DNA from 3 places in the Variovorax humicola genome. Region 1 is predicted to be linked to each of the others. Evidence: predicted binding sites of a transcription regulator. Region 1 holds the regulator's gene; each other region holds the start of a gene.

Region 1 (6,334 bases):
CAGCCGCACTGGAGATATTTATCAATGAATCGTCGTGAATTTTCGCTGGCCGCCACTTCCCTCGGGCTGCTTCCTCTTGCCAGCCCTTCGCATGCGCAGGCGCCCCTGTTCGCGGCCGGCAAGGACTTCATCAAGCTTGGCAAGCCCGCGCCTGTGGATTCGGCGGCCGGCAAGATCGAGGTGGTCGAGTTCTTTTCGTACAACTGCCCGCATTGCGCCGCGTTCGAGCCACAGCTCGAAGCCTGGGCCAAGAAACTGCCGCCGCAGGTCGCTTTCCGGCGGGTGCCGGTGGCCTTTGTCGGCAACGACGTCGAGAGCAAGCAGCGCCTGTTCTACGCGCTCGAGGCCATGGGCAAGGTCGACGAGATGCAGATCAAGATCTTCGACGCCATCCACAAGCAGCGTCAGCCCGTCGTGGGCGACGACGCCATCGTGGCCTGGGTCGGCAAGCAGCCGGAACTCGACGCCAAGAAGTTCGCCGAGACGTTCAAGTCGTTCTCGGTCGCCGGCAAGGCCAAGCGCGCCACCCAACTGCAAAACGACTACCAGGTCGGCGGCGTTCCCGCGCTCGGCGTGGCGGGCCGCTGGTACGTGGACGGCGAATTGGCCGGCAGCATGGACCGGGCGCTGCAAATCACCGACTACCTGATCGGCGAAGCGCGCAAGGGTTGACCGAAAAAGTCAACCGGCAGTAAATATCGACCCGCGATACCGGGCCTTTCGTCAAGGCCGCGTCAGCCTGCCGCATACAATGGGTGCAGCAAGTTTCGTGCCTTTATGAATACGCGCCCCAACCTCCACGCCTCCCTTCGATCTGTACGCAAAGCAACCCTGAGTCTGCTCGCCCTGGCGGCCGTGGCGGGCGCACCGTTCGCGCACGCCGAAAAGGCCGACCGCGCGAAGCCGATGAACATCGAGTCCGACTCGATGCGCTACGACGACCTCAAGCAGACCAGCGTCTTCACTGGTGCAGTGGTCGTCACCAAGGGCACCATCATCATTCGCGGCGCGCGCATCGACGTGCGGCAAGACCCCGAGGGCTACCAGTACGGTGTGGTCACCGCCGCGCCGGGCAAGCTGGCCTACTTCAAGCAGCGCCGCGATGCCCCGGGCGGCGACGAGTGGATCGAGGGCGAATCCGACCGCATCGAATACGACAGCCGCGCCGACAACGTCAAGTTCGTCGGCCATGCCGTGATGCGGCGGCTCATCGGCAGCAAGGTCAATGACGAGAGCAGCGGCCCGCTGATCGTGTACGACCAGAGCAACGACACCTTCACCGTCAATGGCGGCACCGTGCCGCCCGATGCGGCCGTTGCCTCCGGCCAAAAGGGTGCGCGCGTGCGAGCCGTGCTCACCCCGCGCCCCCCCGCCTCGGCTGCGCCCGGCAGCCCGAGGGCCGCCGCTGCGCCAACGCCCCCGGCGCCGGCCCCGGGTTCAGGCCTGCGCTCCAGCACCACGCTCGGTGGGGAAGCGCGCCCGTGATGCGCAACGACAACGCCATGATCGACACCTCCGGCAAGCCTGCGCCTGGGCCCGGCGGTGGCACGGTGACGGCGCTCGCCGGCAATGGCAGCCGCCTCGAAGCATCCGGCTTGCAAAAAACCTACGGCAGCCGCATGGTGGTCAAGGATGTGTCCCTCGGCGTGCAGAAAGGCGAAGTGGTCGGCCTGCTCGGCCCCAACGGCGCCGGCAAGACCACGTCGTTCTACATGATCGTGGGCCTTGTGCGCGCCGATGCCGGCGACATCACCATCGACGGCGAGCCGATCGCCCACATGCCGATCCACCGTCGCGCGCGCATGGGCCTGTCGTACCTGCCGCAGGAAGCATCGATCTTTCGCAAGCTCACGGTCGAGCAGAACGTGCGCGCCGTGCTCGAGTTGCAGTTCGAGACCGATGCCAAGGGCAATCGCGTGCCGCTCGGCGAGGCTCGCATCGACGAGCGCCTGACCGAACTGCTGACCGACCTGCGCGTCGAACATCTGCGCGATTCCCCGGCGCTGGCGCTGTCGGGCGGCGAACGGCGCCGCGTCGAAATCGCGCGCGCACTGGCCACGCAGCCGCGCTTCATCCTGCTGGACGAGCCTTTCGCCGGGATCGACCCGATTGCCGTGATCGAGATCCAGCGAATCATCGGTTTTTTGAAGAGCCGCGGTATCGGCGTGCTTATCACCGACCACAACGTGCGTGAGACGCTGGGCATCTGCGACCACGCTTTCATCATCAGCGACGGGCATGTGCTGGCACAAGGCACGCCTTCGGAGATCGTCGACAACGCCGAGGTACGCAGGGTGTACCTGGGCGAGCATTTCAGAATGTAGGGGCCTGGGCATGAAGCAAGGCCTTTCGCTGCGCGTATCGCAGCACCTGGCGCTGACGCCCCAATTGCAGCAGTCGATCCGGCTGCTTCAACTGTCGACGCTCGAACTGAGCCAGGAAGTCGAGCAGATGCTCGACGACAACCCGTTCCTCGAGCGCACCGCCGAAGAAGCCGTGCGCGAGGAATTCGGGCTCGAAACCTCCGACGCGCCATCGCCGCGCGACGATGACTTTGCGGCCCCCTCCACTGCCAATGGCGCCGACGGCCCGGTCGCCGCCTCCGCCTCGAACGACGCAGACACCTTGGCCGCCGACACGTCCGCGGACGGCCTCTCCGATGTCGAGCCCGACTGGGGCGGTGACGGCACCGTCGACATGCTGCCCGACGACAGCGAATGGGGTGGCGACGCGCCCGCGCGCGCCAACAACCTCGGCGACGACGAACGCGCCGACGCCACCGAACTGGCGCGCAGCCAGGAGTCGCTGCAGACCTTCCTGCACCGCCAGGCGCTCAGCCTGCGCCTCGGCGAAACCGACCGCGCCGCGCTGAGCTTTCTTATCGAGTCGCTCAACGACGACGGCTACCTCGAGGACTCGCTTCCCGCGCTGGCCTCGGGCCTGGCCGGCGACGACAACGACCAGTTCGACGACCTGGTGCACCGTTTCCAGATGGCGCTGGGCCTGCTGCAAAGCCTGGAGCCGGTCGGCGTGGGTGCGCGCGACCTCGGCGAATGCCTGGCCATCCAGCTGCGCGCGCTGGCCCGTGCCGATGAATCCGAAGACGAGGCACAAATCCGCAATGTCGCCATCGCCATGTGCAAGCTGCCGATGGACCTGCTCGCGCGCCGCGACTTCAGGCGCCTGGCCGCACTCACGCGCAGCAGCGAAGATCTGGTGCGCGCCGCGATGCAGCTCATCGCGCGGCTGGAACCCAAGCCGGGCCGACGTTTCGTGGACGTGGAGCGCAATGTGGTCGTGCCCGACGTGATCGTCACCCGCACCGGTCGCGGCGCCACGCTCAGGTTCCGCGTCATGCTCAATCCCGACGTGATGCCCCGGCTGCGCGTGCACGACATCTACGCCGGCGCGCTGAAGGCGCACAAGGGCGAGGGCAGTCAGGCGCTGTCGCAGCGGCTGCAGGAGGCGCGCTGGTTCATCAAGAACATCCAGCAGCGATTCGACACCATCCTGCGCGTCAGCAACGCCATCGTCGAGCGGCAGAAGAACTTCTTCGTGCACGGCGAACTGGCCATGCGCCCGCTGGTGCTGCGCGAGATCGCCGACGAACTCGGCCTGCACGAATCGACCATCAGCCGCGTGACAACCGCGAAATACATGGCGACGCCCTACGGCACGGTGGAACTCAAGTACTTCTTCGGCTCGGCTCTGGGCACGGAGACCGGCGGCAATGCGTCGAGCACGGCGGTGCGGGCGCTGATCAAGCAGTTCGTGTCCAGCGAGAACATCAAGAAGCCGCTGTCGGACAGCCAGATCTCCGACATGCTGAAAGAGCAGGGTATCGAGTGCGCGCGGCGCACCGTGGCCAAGTACCGCGAGGCGCTGCGGATTGCGCCTGCGAATTTGCGCAAGGCGCTTTAGGGCTTTAGTCAGGCGTCGTTTCGCGGACGTGGCGAGTAGGCCACGTGCGCAACCACATTCAGGCGATCTACGAGAAGCTGCGCGCGGGTCGGCAATGATGGGGGCGGTGCCGCGTGGCGGCGCATCGGCGCCGGCCGGGTTCCAGCGCGCCATGTGCATCTTGCGGTTGATGGCCAGCGCTTCCATGAACTACGGCACCAGCTAAAGGCGCGCGACTTCCACGGCGATGTAGCCGGCGTTCTCGCCGGCCCCGCAGAACAAGATCCAGAGAGCGAATTTCGCGTGGTAGGGGTCGTTCTCGTGGCAAGCATGCTCTCGAACGGAATCTGCGCATCACATTCCGAATTTCACTTTGCCCCGGGGGGCGGCGAACCAGCTTCCCAGCTGAAAGCCATTTATCGCCCTGGGCTGCGAGAAACATCGTGGCCACTGCGCTGTCCTGCTGCTTCACCGGCTCATAGGCGGCCAGCATCTAGGGCGACTCGCCGGCGTTCGCCGCACGCTCGCCTATATGTGGGCACGCGCCACCGCGGCCCTGACCATCCGGCCTGATCGGCGCTCCACCAAGTCACGAGTTCGTGTGAGCAGTTGCGCACAGGTCATATTTCATCGCAACATCAAAAACGTTAACTGTTGTTAACTATAGTGTATTGACTGTTGTTAACACTCATCTGTGGCGAACTGTGACTATTCGCACGAGCGATTTCTGCTTCGTTTCATAAAATTCGCTTCGACATGCTGCTGAAGCTCGGCGCCCCTGGCGGCCACAAAACAATCAGCTGATCGCACCGCACCTTCTTCGGTGCAGTGGCATGTGCGGTCCCTCACCAACGCGCTGCGGCGTTTTCTACTTAAATCTCTGATGAAAAATCTTGCGAAACCGATCGGCGTCAAACTTCTTGCATGCGCTGTTGCGCTGGCGAGCCTTGCTGCCTGCGGCGGCGGGGGTGGCGCAGGCGGAGGCTTTCTGCCACTTCCATCGGGTAGCGGTGGCACGACGGTCACGGGGACTGCGGGCGGTCCGCCGATGCTCGTCGGCGCAGCCGTTTCGATGACCTGCGCCAACGGCGCGACGCTGACCGGCGCGACCACCGGCCTTGGCGGCTATATCACCAATGCGGCCGTACTTGCCTATCCGTGCGTTGGCACGGCGACGCTCGGAGCGCTGTCGTATCGCGGAGCTCTGTTCGCCGGCACGGTTGCCAACTTCACGCCAATGACCGACATGATGGTCGAAGTCATGCTGGCGGCTTCGGCTACCGGCGCTGCCTCGATGGCCATGGGCGAATTCTTGGCCAAGATTGGCAAGGATGGCACGTTTGCCAGCAACGTGGCGGCAGCCGCTCCCAGCTATCGCGCAACGGTGCTCGACGTCATGAAGGCTCAGCTCATGGCCAACGGCAAGACGGAAGCTGAAGCCGATGCCATCTTGCAGCCCGCGCGCACGCGGAACTTCGACGCTCAGAGCTTCGTCATCGGTTCGGACCTCGACAAGGTCCTCGGCAATTCCGCAGCGGTATTGCAAAACACTGACGGTTCGGTCAAGGCCTCGGTCCTGACGCCCGTGAAGGCCGCAGGCGACGCACTGCCACTGCCGGCGAGCGGTGCTACCGGCGGCACAGGCACTTCGGGCGGCTAAGCCAAGAGGCGCAAGCGGGCGCAAAAGAGCAGTCGAAAGACTGCCCTTTGCTCCGCCGTGTCTGGCGGGCGCGTTTTGACTTACCGATTCAAGAAAATCAATGGGACGGGAATACCAAGTGGGCGCGGGCCTGGCCCTGCTGGCCCTGGCCGCGCAGTCGGCCCTCGCGCAACATGACACGACGCTGAGCGGTGCAGGCTTCACGGGCTTGTCGGTCACGCCGACGGCCCAACTCCTGCGCCGCGGCACGATGGGTCTCGCCTACGAGAGCCAGGTCGCCGGTGCGCCGTCCGCAGGTCGCTACGGCACGAGCGGCCACAACTTCGTGGCTGGCTTCGGGGTGCTGCCCAACCTCGAGATCTCCGGCCGCATGGCCGCGAATACGCTCAACACCAACTGCTATGCCGAACCCTGCGGCATTCGCGACCTTTCGTTCAACTTCAAGGCCGGCACGCCGCTCGACAAAGCGCATCGTTGGAATGCAGCCGTCGGTGCGACGGACCTGGGCGGCGCCGCGACGTTCTTTCGGTCGTACTACGGTGTGCTCACATACACCGCCACGGACGCGCGGAACCTCGACTTGAGCGTTGGCTATGCGCGCCGCAGCGGCGCGGTCGTGCCCAGCCGGGCAGCCACGCCGCTCGATGGCCCATTTGCAAGCGCCGCCTACCGGCCGCTACCGTGGCTGCAAGGCCAGCTGGAATACGTCGACGGCAGCTCGTTTGCGGGGGGGCGCATCCATGCGCCGGCCGAGTGGTTGCCGACGGGATGGGC
Region 2 (6,334 bases), on a different contig from region 1:
GGGGGATGTCATAAGCTTCCGAGGACGCCTTCGACCAGGTAGTTCATCTTCTCGAGTTCGAGGTCGGTCTGCTGCAGCGTCTTGGGCACGACCACCGTGCCCTTGCCGTCCTTGATGCCGCCCACGAAGATGTCGAACTTGCCTTCGATCATCTTGGCCTTGATGTCGTCGGCCTGCTTCTTCGCGGCGTCTGTGACCATCGGGCCGTAGGCGGACATCTTCACATAGCCCTCCTTCAGTCCGCCGCGCAGGAAGTTGGGATGCGGCTTGCCGTTCTGCGCGGCGTCGATGACAGTCTTGTAGGCGGTGAGCCAGTTCCATTCGGCGCCGGTGAGGTACGCGTTCGGCGCCAGCTTGGCCTGGCTCGCGTGGTAGCCGCACACCATCTTGCCGCGCTTGGCCGCTGTCTCGACGATGACCTTGGGGCTGTCGACGTGCATCGTGAACACGTCGCATCCCTGGTCGGCCAGGCTGTTGGTGGCTTCGGCCTCTTTCACGGGCATCGACCAGTCGCCGGTGAAGATCACGTTGCAGGTGATGCCGGGCTTGACCGAACGCGCACCCAGGGTGAAGGCGTTGATGTTGCGCAGCACCTGCGGGATCGGCTTGGCCGCGATGAAGGCGATCTTGTTGCTCTTCGTCATGTGGCCGGCGATCACGCCGTTGAGGTACTGGCATTCGTCGATGTAGCCGAAGTAGCTGCCGACGTTCTTCGGATGCTTGCCCTCGGTCCACATGCCGCCGCAGTGCGAGAAGCGCACATCGGGATTCTTCGGCGCGAGCGCCAGGATGTGCGGATCGAAATAGCCGAACGAGGTCGGGAACAGCACCTTGGCGCCGTCCTGCGAAATCATGCCGGTCATGGTCTTCTGCACGGCGGCCGTCTCCGGCACGTTCTCTTCCTCGACCACCTTGAGGCCAGGCATCTTCTTCACTTCGGCCGCCGCTTGCGCCTGCGCCTGGTTGTAGCCGTAGTCATCGCGCGGGCCGACATAGATCACGCCGACGGTCAGCGGCTTCTGCGCGCGGGCCAATCCGCTCAATCCGCCGAGCGTGCCGGCGGCGCCGAGTGCGGCGATGGTCTTGATGGAATCGCGACGGTTCAGTTGGGACATGCTGGGCTCCGGTGAGTTGGAATGAATCCGGTCTTGGATACAAGACGGTGTGCATAAACCGTACCAACCGCGCCTGCGGCTACATGAGCGCGGCGATGGGCGCATGCACGACGCCCGCCGTCTCCAATGAAGCGGCCACGCGAAGCACGTGATCCTCGCGCCACGGGGCGCCGATCACCTGCACGCCGATCGGCAAATGCGGATGCGCGCCCCACACCGGAACGGCGCAGACCGGCAGGCCGATGCACGAAATTGGTTGCGTCAGCAGCCCCATGTTGGGCCGCACCGGCAGGCGCTGGCCCTGGATTTCGAACCACTCGGCGCCGATCGGCGTCGCGGCGCAGGGCGTGGCCGCGGCCAGCAGGATGTCGAAGCGCTCGAACACGCGAGCCACCGCTTCGGCATAGGCGCGCCGCACGCGTTGCGCACGCGCGACCCATGCGGCGGGCAACAGCGCCCCGGCGAGGAAGCGGTCGCGCGAAAGCGGTTCGAAGTCCTGCGGCCTGGTCCGCAGGTCGGGCAGGTGCAGCGCGGCGCCTTCGGAATTGGTGATGAGGAAGGCGGCGGCGCGGCCGGCCTCGACCATCGGCAATTCGACCGCCCTGGTGGCGCCGAGCGCTTCGGCAACCTTGTCCACGGCCAGCAAGGCTTCGGACTGCGCATGCTCGCGGAAGTAGCCGGTCAGCACACCGATGCGCAAGCCGTTGGCGCACTGCACGAGCAGCGGCGTCACGGGTTCGATGGCGCGCTGCGCACAGCCGGGGTCGTGCGGGCCGATGCCTTCGGGGCCCTGCATCGCGTCGTAGCAAAGCGCGAGGTCGCGCGCCGAGCGCGCGAACGGGCCGAGATGATCGAGGCTCGAGACGAAGGGATAGCTGCCGGTGCGCGGCAAGCGTCCGAAGGTGGGCTTGAGGCCGAACACGCCGCACAGCGACGACGGCACGCGGATGGAACCGTTCGTGTCGGAGCCGAGCGTGATCGGCACCTGCCCTGCCGCGACCGCCGCGCCGGAGCCGCCCGACGAGCCGCCCGCGATGCGCTTGAGATCGTGCGGGTTGTGGGCCGGGCCGACGTGGCTGTTCTCCGTCGTGAAGCCGTAGGCGTACTCGTCCATGTTGAGCGCGCCGACCAGCACCGCGCCCGCAGATTCGAGGCGGTGCACCAGCAGGCCGTCACGCACGGCGGGCGCGGCGGCGCGCTCGATCTTCGAGCCGGCCAGCGTCGGGATGCCGGCGACGTCGAACAGGTTCTTGACGGCGAATGGCACGCCGAGCAGCGGCAGCGCGCGTGTTCGATCGCCCGATGACGATGCAAGCGATGCATCGGCCTGGCCCGCGCGCCGCAGCGCCCGCTCGCGCACGACATCGGTGAAGGCGTTGATGCGCTTGTCGGTGGCATCGATGCGCGCCAGGCTGGCCTGCACCAGCGCGGTCGCGGTGGTCGCGCCGCTGCGCACCGCTTCGGCCATCGCCGCTGCGTCCTGCGCCAGCAGCGTATCGGCATTGGCGGCCGCAGGCCGAACACGATCGGGAACCGCGCTCATTCCGTAGCTTCCCGCGGTTCCACCGGCACAAAGGTCGTCGCCGCCTCGTCATGCGGTTGCAGGGGCACCGCGTCAACGATGGCAGCGAACTCGGATGCCAGCGTGAAGTAGCGCAGCACGCCGGGCCGGTAGTCCTGGCGCAAGCGCAAGTCCAGCGCAGCCGCTGCCGCGTCGACGTAGGTCGCGATCTGCGAAGGAGTCACTGCGTCTCCCTTCGAGCGCGTACTTCGGTTTGCTCTGATTCGTGCGGAAGATCTTGAAGACCCCCGGCGGCTCCGGCCCGCAGCAACCGACATCGGGTCGCGCCAGTGGCTGGATGAATCTTGCGCATATCGAAAGCTCCTGCAATGAATGTGGATGGAGGAATCTGCGGTTCACCCCGCCGGGGCCTGTCTCGATGCGATGTAGCGGCGCCAGCCGCCGTGTTGTGTGATGTCTTCCGCGCCTTCGAGCGCCAGCGGCTCGCAGACGAAGCCCTGCACGCTGCTGCCGTCCGCCAGCGTCAGCGTGCCGATGCCGAGCGGCGCGGGAATGAGTGCGACGAAGCTGCCGTAGTGCGCCGCGGGCATCTCCCAGACTTCCAGCTTGATCGCGGCGCCGGCACCGGGCGCGACGCGCAACATGCCGGGCTTTGGCGGCACGGTTCCGGCCAGCGCGTAGAGGCGATAGTCGGGCGCCGTTTCGGTTTCGAGGAGCAGGCGCGCGCCGCGCTCCCGCAGTTGCCCGTTCAGCGGCATGCCCGACAAGTGGGCGCCGACGACGGCCACGCGCACCGTGTCGGCGCTGAGCGGCAGCGCCACCGGTGGCGGCATCGGGCGGCCCGTCGCGCCCAGCGTGAGGCCGGTCGCGTGATGAAAGCGCTGGCCCAGCTCGGCCAGTTGCAGATCGCTGCCGCAAGGCGCTATCAGCGTGATTCCGAACGGCAGGCCATCCGGCCGGATCGAACTCGGCACCGACAGCGCCGCATAGTCGAGCAGGTTGACGAAGTTGGTGTATGCACCGAGTTCGCGATTGCGCGCCACCGGGTCGGCGCGCATCTCGTCGATGGTGCAGTGGCGCGGTGCGGTCGGCACCAGCAACACGTCGATCGTGTGCCACATCGGTGCCACGCGCTGCGCGATTTCCTGCAGGCGCAGTTGCGCATCGAAGAGGTCGGCGGCGCTGTACTTCCGGCCGCTTGCAAGGATGCCGCGCACCGGCTCGATCACGTCGTCCTCGTGCGCGTCGAAGAACTCGCGCACCGCGGCGTAGCGTTCGGCCACGAGCGCGCTGTCGTAGAGCAGCGATGCCGCTTCGGCCAGCGGTGCGTAGTCGATCGACACGCGCTCGCCGCCGAGCGATTCGAGGCGCCCGATGGCCTCGTCGAAGGCTTCCTCGGCGAGCGCGTCGCCGAAGAACGCCAGCGCCGACGGCACGCCGAACGAGAACCGCGCCGGAAACGGCTGGCGCTGTAGTCGCAATTTGCGCGAGAAGGCATCCGCCGCGTCGAAGCCCATCGCCGCCTGCAGCACCCGCACCGCGAGTGCAACGGTCGGCGCGAAGATCGACACGCAATCCACGCTCTGTGCCGCCGGCACCACGCCGCGCGTACTCACCAAGCCCTTGCTCGGCTTCAGGCCGACGATGTTGTTGAGCCCTGCCGGCACGCGGCCGGAGCCCGCCGTGTCGGTGCCGAGCGCGAAGTCGACCTCCCCCGTCGCGACCACGTAGGCCGAGCCCGAACTGGAGCCGCCCGACACGTAGCGGGCGTCGAAGCTGTTCGGCACAGCGCCGTAGGGCGAGCGCGTGCCGTTGAGGCCGCAGGCGAATTGGTCCAGGTTGGTCTTGCCGAGCAGCGACGCACCGGCATCGAGCAGGCGCGCCACGACGTGTGCATGCTGCAGGGCGGTGCGCTCGAAAGCGGGGCACGCGGCAGTGGTGGCGACGCCGGCCGCGTCGATGTTGTCCTTGGCGGCGAAACGCAATCCGGCAAGCGGACCGCCGGCGGCGCCCTTCATCGGCGCGTCGAAGCGCGTGATCCAGGCGGCGGCGGGCGTTGCGTCGGCCTTCGAAGCGGACTCGGCGAGCGAGTCCTTTTCATGCACCATCATCAAGCATCCTGTCTTGTGTACAAGATGTGATGCAAACGGCGTGCCAATCCGGCGGAATGCCCCTCGGCAAGATGCCGATCGGGGTTTTTGCGATAGTCGGGGGCTCGCTCGTCGACTCGCCCATGCTCCGCTACCAAACCGTTCCCGTTACCCAATTCCAGCAAAACTGTTCCGTCGTCTGGTGCGATGCCACGCACAAGGCCGCGGTCATCGACCCGGGCGGCGACCTCGACAGGCTGCTGGCGGCCGTCGACAAGCTCGGCGTGACGCTCGAGCAGATCTGGCTTACCCATGCGCACATCGACCATGCGGGCGGCACCGGCGAACTCGCGCGCCGGCGCGCCTTGCCTGTTGTCGGCCCGCACCCCGGCGACCAGTTCTGGATCGACGGCCTCGCGCAGCAAAGCCGCATGTTCGGCTTTCCTGCGGCCGAGCCCTTCGTGCCCACGCGCTGGCTCGCCGATGGCGACACGGTGACCCTCGGCGAGGAGACGCTGTCGGTGCGCCACTGCCCCGGCCACACGCCGGGGCATGTCGTCTTCTACTCCGCAAGCGCGCAGCGTGCCTTCGTCGGCGACGTGCTCTTCGCCGGCAGCATCGGCCGCACCGACTTTCCGCAGGGCAACCATCAGCAGTTGATCGACAGCATCACGCAACGCCTCTGGCCGATGGGAGACGAAACGGTGTTCATCCCGGGCCACGGGCCGGAGAGCACGTTCGGGCGCGAGCGCCGCAGCAATCCCTACGTCGCGGGCACCTGATTCACCGTCAGTGGCGTTCGAGATACGCCGCTGCCTGACGGTCCAGCAGTGACAGCAGGTTGCCCAGCGCCAGGTTGACGTCGACCAGGTGCAGGCCCCAGCCCTTGAGCACCACGCCCGCGATGCTGAGGTCGCCGGGGATGTGGTCGATGCGCTGGTCGGCCGCGTTGGCATGCGTGTGGACGGCGAGGTAGTCGCCGTGCTCGTTCGAGACGCATTCGGCGCTCAGAAGGCCGGGCGTGGTGACGAACGGCGTGTTCAGCTTCTGGCCGCTCTTGAGCCATGACGTGCCGCGCGACGGCATGCCGGTGATGTCTGTGTTGCCGCTCGTGAAGTACGGCATCAATGCGCCCTCGCCCCCTGCCAGTGCGGCGGGATTCACGCAGGCCGCGACCTGTCCCGGTGCATCGACCCGGCCGAACACGCTCCGTGCCGGTGGCGGTGCATCGGCGCGGAAGCTCACGTAGGCCAGCACGCAGCCGGTCTGCCCGGCCCCGCGGCACAGCGGCACGCTCCGGAACGCACCGCCCACGTCGGCGCCCTTCGGCACCGCGAGGTTCGTGCCCATCAGCAGCGCCGACACCATGCGCGACTGCACCGGCTTGCCGTCGATCTCCTCGCGAATGAGGCGCGTGAGCATGCGCGAGCCCTGACTGTGGCCGATGAGCACGAAACCGCGCCCCTGGTTGTCTCGGGCCAGGTAGTCTTCCCAGGCAGCCTTCACGTCGGCGTAGGCCAGTTCGCCCTCGGCCGCCAGCGGCCTGCCGAACGCGGCGGTGGCCAGTGCGGCAAGCGTGAGCTGGCGATACAGCGGCGCAAAGAGCC
Region 3 (6,334 bases), on a different contig from region 1:
TGCCGGCCCTGCGAATCGGTCGTGTCGAAGCGGCTCTTCTGGCGCACGTCCCAGTCGAGTTCGATGGTCGCTGCGCGCTTGAGCAGCACGGGTGCGAGGCCCTTGCCCTGGGACATGAGTTTGTTGGCGGTGAGCATGAGAGAGCTGGTTGATGGCGCCTGCGCGGCGCCCGACAAGGGCCTGTAAGACAACACTCGAAAAGACCTGCAGCGGGAGGCTGCAGCTGACTCAGATCGGCGACGATCCGGACGCGGTAGGAATTATCTTCCCGGACGAAATGGCGGCGAGCATGAATTGGAGGGCTGGTGACACCCTCCAGCTACGCCAGGCCCCCATGGTTTTTTAACTCGTCGAGGTCGATACCGGATCGGTTGAAAAAGACGGAGCTCCGTCAAAACAGGAAATACCGCTGCGTCATCGGCAGCGACGCCGCCGGCTCGCAGGTCAGCAGGTTGCCGTCTGCGCGCACCGCATAGGTCTGCGCATCGATCTCCATCTTCGGTGCGTAGCCGTTGTGGATCATGTGCTGCTTGCGCACGCTGCGGGTGTTCTTCACTGCGCTCAGCGTCTTGGCCAAGCCGAAGCGCTGGCCCACGCCCGCGGCCAGGCCGGCCTGCGACACGAAGGTCAGCGAGCTGCGCGCGAGCGAGCCGCCGTAGGCACCGAATTGCGGCCGGTAATGCACCGGCTGCGGCGTCGGGATCGATGCATTCGGGTCGCCCATCGCGGCCATCGCGATGGTGCCGCCCTTCAGGATGGTGAAGGGCTTCACGCCGAAGAAGGCCGGCTTCCACACCACCAGGTCGGCCCACTTGCCGACCTCGATGCTGCCGACCTCGTGCGCGATGCCGTGCGCGATGGCCGGGTTGATCGTGTACTTGGCGACGTAGCGCTTGGCGCGGAAGTTGTCGTTGCGCGCGCCGTCCTCGGGCAGCTTGCCGCGCTGGCCCTTCATCTTGTGCGCGGTCTGCCAGCAGCGAATGACGATCTCGCCGACGCGGCCCATCGCCTGCGAGTCGCTGCTGAACATGCTGATCGCGCCGAGGTCGTGCAGGATGTCCTCGGCCGCGATGGTTTCCTTGCGGATGCGCGATTCGGCAAAGGCCAGGTCCTCGGGAATGCTGGCGTGGAGGTGGTGGCACACCATCAGCATGTCGACGTGCTCGTCGAGCGTGTTGACGGTGTAGGGCATCGTCGGATTGGTGGAGGACGGCAGGAAGTTGTCCTCGCCCACCACGCGCAGGATGTCCGGCGCATGGCCGCCGCCCGCGCCCTCGGTGTGAAACGCGCAGATCGCGCGGCCCTTCACCGCGGCAATCGTGTTCTCGACGAAGCCCGATTCGTTCAGCGTGTCGCTGTGGATCGCGACCTGCGTGTCGGTGGCGTCGGCCACGTCGAGGCAGTTGCTGATCGCCGCCGGCGTGGTGCCCCAGTCCTCGTGCAGCTTCAGGCCGATGGCCCCCGCGTCGATCTGTTCGTGCAGCGCGGCAGGCAGGCTCGCGTTGCCCTTGCCGAGAAAGCCAAGGTTCATCGGGAAGGCATCCGCGGCCTGGAGCATGCGCTCGATGTGCCACGGACCCGGCGTCGCCGTCGTGGCAAACGTGCCTGTGGCCGGGCCGGTGCCGCCGCCGAGCATGGTCGTCACGCCCGAACCCAGCGCCTCCTCGATCTGCTGCGGACAGATGAAGTGGATGTGGCTGTCGATCCCGCCGGCCGTGACGATGTTGCATTCGCAACTGATGATTTCGGTGCCCGGTCCGATGACGATGTCGACGCCAGGCTGCACGTCCGGATTGCCGGCCTTGCCGATCGCGACGATGCGCCCGCCCTTGAGGCCGATGTCGGCCTTGACGATGCCCCAGTGGTCGAGGATCAGTGCGTTGGTCATGACCGTGTCGACCGCGCCGTCGGCACGCGTGCGCTGCGATTGCGCCATGCCGTCGCGGATGGTCTTGCCGCCGCCGAACTTCACTTCCTCTCCGTAGCCGCCGGCGCGCAGCGTGTAGTCGGCTTCGACTTCGATGACGAGGTCGGTGTCGGCCAGGCGCACGCGGTCGCCTACCGTCGGGCCGAAGATTTCGGCGTAGGCACGCCGTCCGATGGTTGCCATTTACAGCTTTCCTTGAACCAGGCCGCGAAAGCCGTAGACGATGCGGTCGCCGGTGAATTCGCAGAGCTCGACCGTGCGTTGCTGGCCGGGTTCGAAACGCACGGCCGTACCGGATGCAATGTTGAGCCGCATGCCGCGCGCGGCCTCGCGGTCGAAGCCGAGCGCGCCGTTGGTTTCGGCAAAGTGATAGTGCGAACCGACCTGGATCGGGCGATCGGCCGTGTTCTGCACGACCATCGTCAGGGTTCGGCGGCCAGGGTTGAGCGCATGCTCGCCCTCGTCGGTGATGAGTTCGCCGGGAATCATGCTCAGGCCACTTGCGTGAGAAGCGCGACGCCGAACAGTGCGACTGCCGCACCCGCGATGCGCGGTGGCAGCGTGGAGCGTCGGCGCAGTGCCCAGCCCGCCGCGATGCCGGCGATATGCAGCAGTCCGGTGGCCAGCACCATGCCGCAGACGGCCGCGAGTGCGCCGCTGTCGCCCGACAACTCGTAGCCGTGCGCGACGCCATGGAAGACTGCGAACGTGCCGACCACCGCCGCCGCCATCGGCCCCGGCAGGTGCAGCCGCGTCGCGACCAGCAGCCCCACCGCCAGCAGCGACGCGGCAATCATCGGCTCGACCGCGGGCACCTGCGCACCCGCCAGGCCCAGCAATGCGCCGACGAGCAACATCGCCGCAAAGCCCAGCGGCGCCCAGAACAGATCGCGTGCGCCGCGCGAGGCGAGGGCGCTCCACAGCCCCACGCCGACCATCGCGGCCATGTGGTCCATGCCGGTGAACGGATGCAGGAAACCCTGCGCAAATCCGGCGGTGTGATGCGCCGCGCCATCGACGCCTACGTGCGCGGAGGCGGCAAGAGGCAGGGCGGTTGCGAGCATCGCAAGGAAAGTGGAACGCGTCAGAAAGCGCATGAGGTTCTCCGCTGGATCAGTGGGGGTCAGACGATGGGTTGGTGCACGGTCACCAGCTTGGTGCCGTCCGGGAATGTCGCTTCGACCTGGATGTCCGGAATCATCTCCGGCACGCCGTCCATCACGTCGGCGCGCGTGAGAACGCTGCGGCCTTCGCTCATCAGCGCCGCCACGCTCTTGCCGTCGCGGGCACCTTCCATCACGGCGGCCGAGATCAGTGCCACGGCCTCGGGGTAGTTGAGCTTGAGCCCTCGTGCCTGCCGGCGTTCGGCCAGCAGCGCCGCGGTGAAGATCAGCAACTTGTCTTTTTCGCGTGGCGTCAGTTCCATGGGCGTTGTATCGGTTGGCGCAAGGTGCGCCGATTATGGGCAACTCCGCATTGCCGCATTGCCGCATTGCAACAGTCATGCCGTCAGATTCACGAACGATTCCAGCCCATCCGTGGAACACCGCGGAACCGGCTTCGCCGGCCCCCTGGTGTTGCCCCCGGCAGGGGGGTGGGAGGAGCTCGCTTTGCAACAGTCACGCCGTCAGGTTAACGAACGATTCCAGCCCATGCGTGGAACACCGCGGAACCGGCTTCGCCGGGCCGCTGGTGTTGCCCCCGGCAGGGGGTGGGAGGAGCGACACGAAGTGGCGCGGAGCCTGGGGGCGAGCAACAAATCCAGGCATGAAAGCTGCACGTACCTCGTGTGAGTCTCGCCCCGCCAACGCTCCCTCCTGAAGTCGCCGTCGAAGATGGCGACGCTCCGCAGCGCATCGTCAAGGTGCGCCGCGACTACAACAGTTGGGTTGCCAGCGAGACGCTGGAAGACTACGCCCTGCGCTACACGCCGCAGCGCTTTCGCAAGTGGTCGGAATGGCGCGTGGCCAACACCGCATTCGGCGCGGCGTCGTTCCTTATCCTCGAGGCGGTCGGTGCGACGCTGCTGGTGCAGTACGGCTTCCTCAACGCGTTCTGGGCCATCCTCACGACCGGCCTGATCATCTTCCTCGCGGGCCTGCCGATCAGCGTCTATGCGGCGCGCTACGGCGTCGACATGGACCTGCTCACGCGGGGCGCCGGCTTCGGCTACATCGGCTCGACGATCACCTCGCTGATCTACGCGTCCTTCACCTTCATCTTTTTCGCGCTGGAAGCGGCGGTGATGGCCTATGCGCTCGAACTGTCCCTCGGCATTCCGCCAGCCTGGGGCTACCTGATCTGCGCGCTGGTGGTGATCCCGCTGGTGACGCACGGCGTGTCCGCCATCAGCCGGCTGCAGTTGTGGACGCAGCCGATCTGGCTGCTCATGCTCGTGGTGCCGTTTGGCTACGTGCTGGCGCGCGATCCTGGTGCGTTTGCGGGCATTGCGCACTACAGCGGCGTCAAGTCCGATGTGTCGGGCTTCAACATGCACCTGTTCGGTGCCGCGCTCACGGTCGGCATCGCGCTCATCACGCAGATGGGCGAGCAGGCCGACTACCTGCGCTTCATGCCGGTCCGAACCGCGGCCACGCGCGGCCGCTGGTGGGCAGCGGTGCTGGCGGGCGGGCCGGGCTGGGTGATCCTCGGTGTCATCAAGATGCTCGGCGGCGCCCTGCTGGCGTACCTCGCCATCACGCACATGGTGCCGCCCGAGCGCGCGGTCGACCCCAACCAGATGTACCTCGCGGCCTACGAGTACGTGTTCCCGAACTACGTCTGGGCGGTGGTGGCCACGGCGGTGTTCGTGGTGATCTCGCAGCTCAAGATCAACGTCACCAACGCCTATGCCGGCTCGCTGGCCTGGAGCAATTTCTTCTCGCGCGTCACGCACAGCCACCCGGGTCGCGTGGTGTGGGTGGTGTTCAACGCGCTGATCGCCTTCATGCTGATGGAGATGAACGTGTTCGAGGCGCTGGGGGACGTGCTCGGCCTCTACGCGAACATCGCGATCGCCTGGATGATGGCCGTTGTGGCCGACCTCGTCATCAACAAGCCGCTCGGCCTGTCGCCGCCGGGCATCGAGTTCAAGCGGGCGTACCTGTGGGACATCAACCCGGTCGGCGTAGGCGCGATGGCGCTGGCCTCGGGCTTGTCGATCAGCGCGCACCTCGGCATGTTCGGCCAGACGGCGCAGGCTTTTTCGGCGCTGATCGCACTGGGCACCGCGTTCGTCGCGACACCGTTCCTGGCCTTTGTCACGCGCGGCAAGTACTACCTTGCGCGCGGACCGGGTCATGAAGGGGAGAGGCGCGGCAAGGTCCTGTGGGCGCGCGTCGAGACGCCTTCCGACGTCGATGCGGGCAGCTATCAGCGGCTCAAGCTGCAACGCTGCGTGATCTGCGAGCGCGAATACGAAGGCCCCGACATGGCCCATTGCCCGGCCTACCAGGGCGCGATCTGTTCGCTGTGCTGCACGCTCGATGCGCGCTGCGGCGACCTCTGCAAGCCGGATGCGGCCCTCTCCGCCCAATGGTCGGCCGTGCTGCGCTGGCTGCTGCCGCGCCGCAGCTGGCGCTACCTCGACACGGGGCTGGGCCACTTCCTCTTGTTGATGATGATCATCGTCCCGCTGCTCGCGGGGGTGTTCGGCGTGCTCTACCAGCAGGAGCTGCGCGCGATGCTGCTGAGCGAGGCCGTCGATGCCAGCGCGCAGTCCCTGCGCGGCGGCTTCCTCAAGGCCTACATGGCGCTGCTGGTCATCGCGGGCATCGTGGCCTGGTGGCTGGTGCTTGCGCACCAGAGCCGCAAGGTGGCGCAGGAAGAGTCGAATCGCCAGACGCACCTGCTGCAACGCGAGATCGCGCTGCACCGCGAGACCGATCGTGCGCTGCAGGATGCCAAGCAAACCGCCGATCGCGCACGCGCCACGGCCGACCTGGCAAACCAGGCCAAGAGCCGGTACATCAGCGCCATCAGCCACGAGTTGCGCACGCCCTTGAACAGCATCCTGGGCTATGCGCAGTTGATGGGCGAGGATGCCTCGGTGCCGCCGCATCGGCGCCAGGCGGTGGCCGTGATCAAGCGGGGCGGCGAGCACCTGCTGTCGCTCATCGAAGGAACGCTGGACATCGCGCACATCGAGGCCGGCAAGCTCACGCTCAATGCCAGGCCGATGCCCTTTGCAGAGACCCTGCAGGAACTGGCCGACATGTTCGAGTTGCAGGCGGCCGAGAAGGGCCTGGCGTTCCGCTTCGAGCCGAGTGGCGAATTGCCGGCTGTGGTGCGTGCCGACGAGAAGCGCGTGCGCCAGATCCTCATCAACCTGCTGGGCAATGCGATCAAGTTCACCCGCCTCGGCCAGGTCACCTTGCGGCTGCGCTATGCACGGGAGTTCGCCGCAGT

What was found. The regulator sigma-54, encoded in region 1, starts transcription at its own class of promoters, with help from an activator protein. The targets are predictions, from matches to a motif close to TGGCANGNAANCTGCTTT.
Region 2: atzF (allophanate hydrolase) is a predicted target of sigma-54. The motif match lies at 4,777-4,794, and genes of this name have one in related genera.
Region 3: WKW80_RS16085 (urease subunit gamma) is a predicted target of sigma-54. The motif match lies at 3,419-3,436, and genes of this name have one in related genera.

What each region holds. Positions count from the first base shown of each region.
Region 1 is NZ_JBBKZV010000024.1:55,333-61,666, reverse strand. It holds gene WKW80_RS27110 (thiol:disulfide interchange protein DsbA/DsbL) at 25-672, shown strand; gene lptA (lipopolysaccharide transport periplasmic protein LptA) at 778-1,485, shown strand; gene lptB (LPS export ABC transporter ATP-binding protein) at 1,485-2,324, shown strand; gene rpoN (RNA polymerase factor sigma-54) at 2,335-3,921, shown strand; gene WKW80_RS27090 (hypothetical protein) at 4,736-5,560, shown strand; gene WKW80_RS27085 (YjbH domain-containing protein) at 5,661-6,334, shown strand, end outside.
Region 2 is NZ_JBBKZV010000022.1:59,717-66,050, reverse strand. It holds gene WKW80_RS26085 (BMP family ABC transporter substrate-binding protein) at 9-1,115, opposite strand; gene WKW80_RS26080 (AtzE family amidohydrolase) at 1,195-2,658, opposite strand; gene WKW80_RS26075 (AtzG-like protein) at 2,655-2,861, opposite strand; gene atzF (allophanate hydrolase) at 3,033-4,748, opposite strand; gene WKW80_RS26065 (MBL fold metallo-hydrolase) at 4,871-5,509, shown strand; gene WKW80_RS26060 (DUF3089 domain-containing protein) at 5,517-6,334, opposite strand, start outside.
Region 3 is NZ_JBBKZV010000008.1:177,438-183,771, reverse strand. It holds gene ureE (urease accessory protein UreE) at 1-137, opposite strand, end outside; gene ureC (urease subunit alpha) at 392-2,110, opposite strand; gene WKW80_RS16095 (urease subunit beta) at 2,111-2,416, opposite strand; gene WKW80_RS16090 (HupE/UreJ family protein) at 2,419-3,024, opposite strand; gene WKW80_RS16085 (urease subunit gamma) at 3,051-3,353, opposite strand; gene WKW80_RS16080 (hybrid sensor histidine kinase/response regulator) at 3,717-6,334, shown strand, end outside.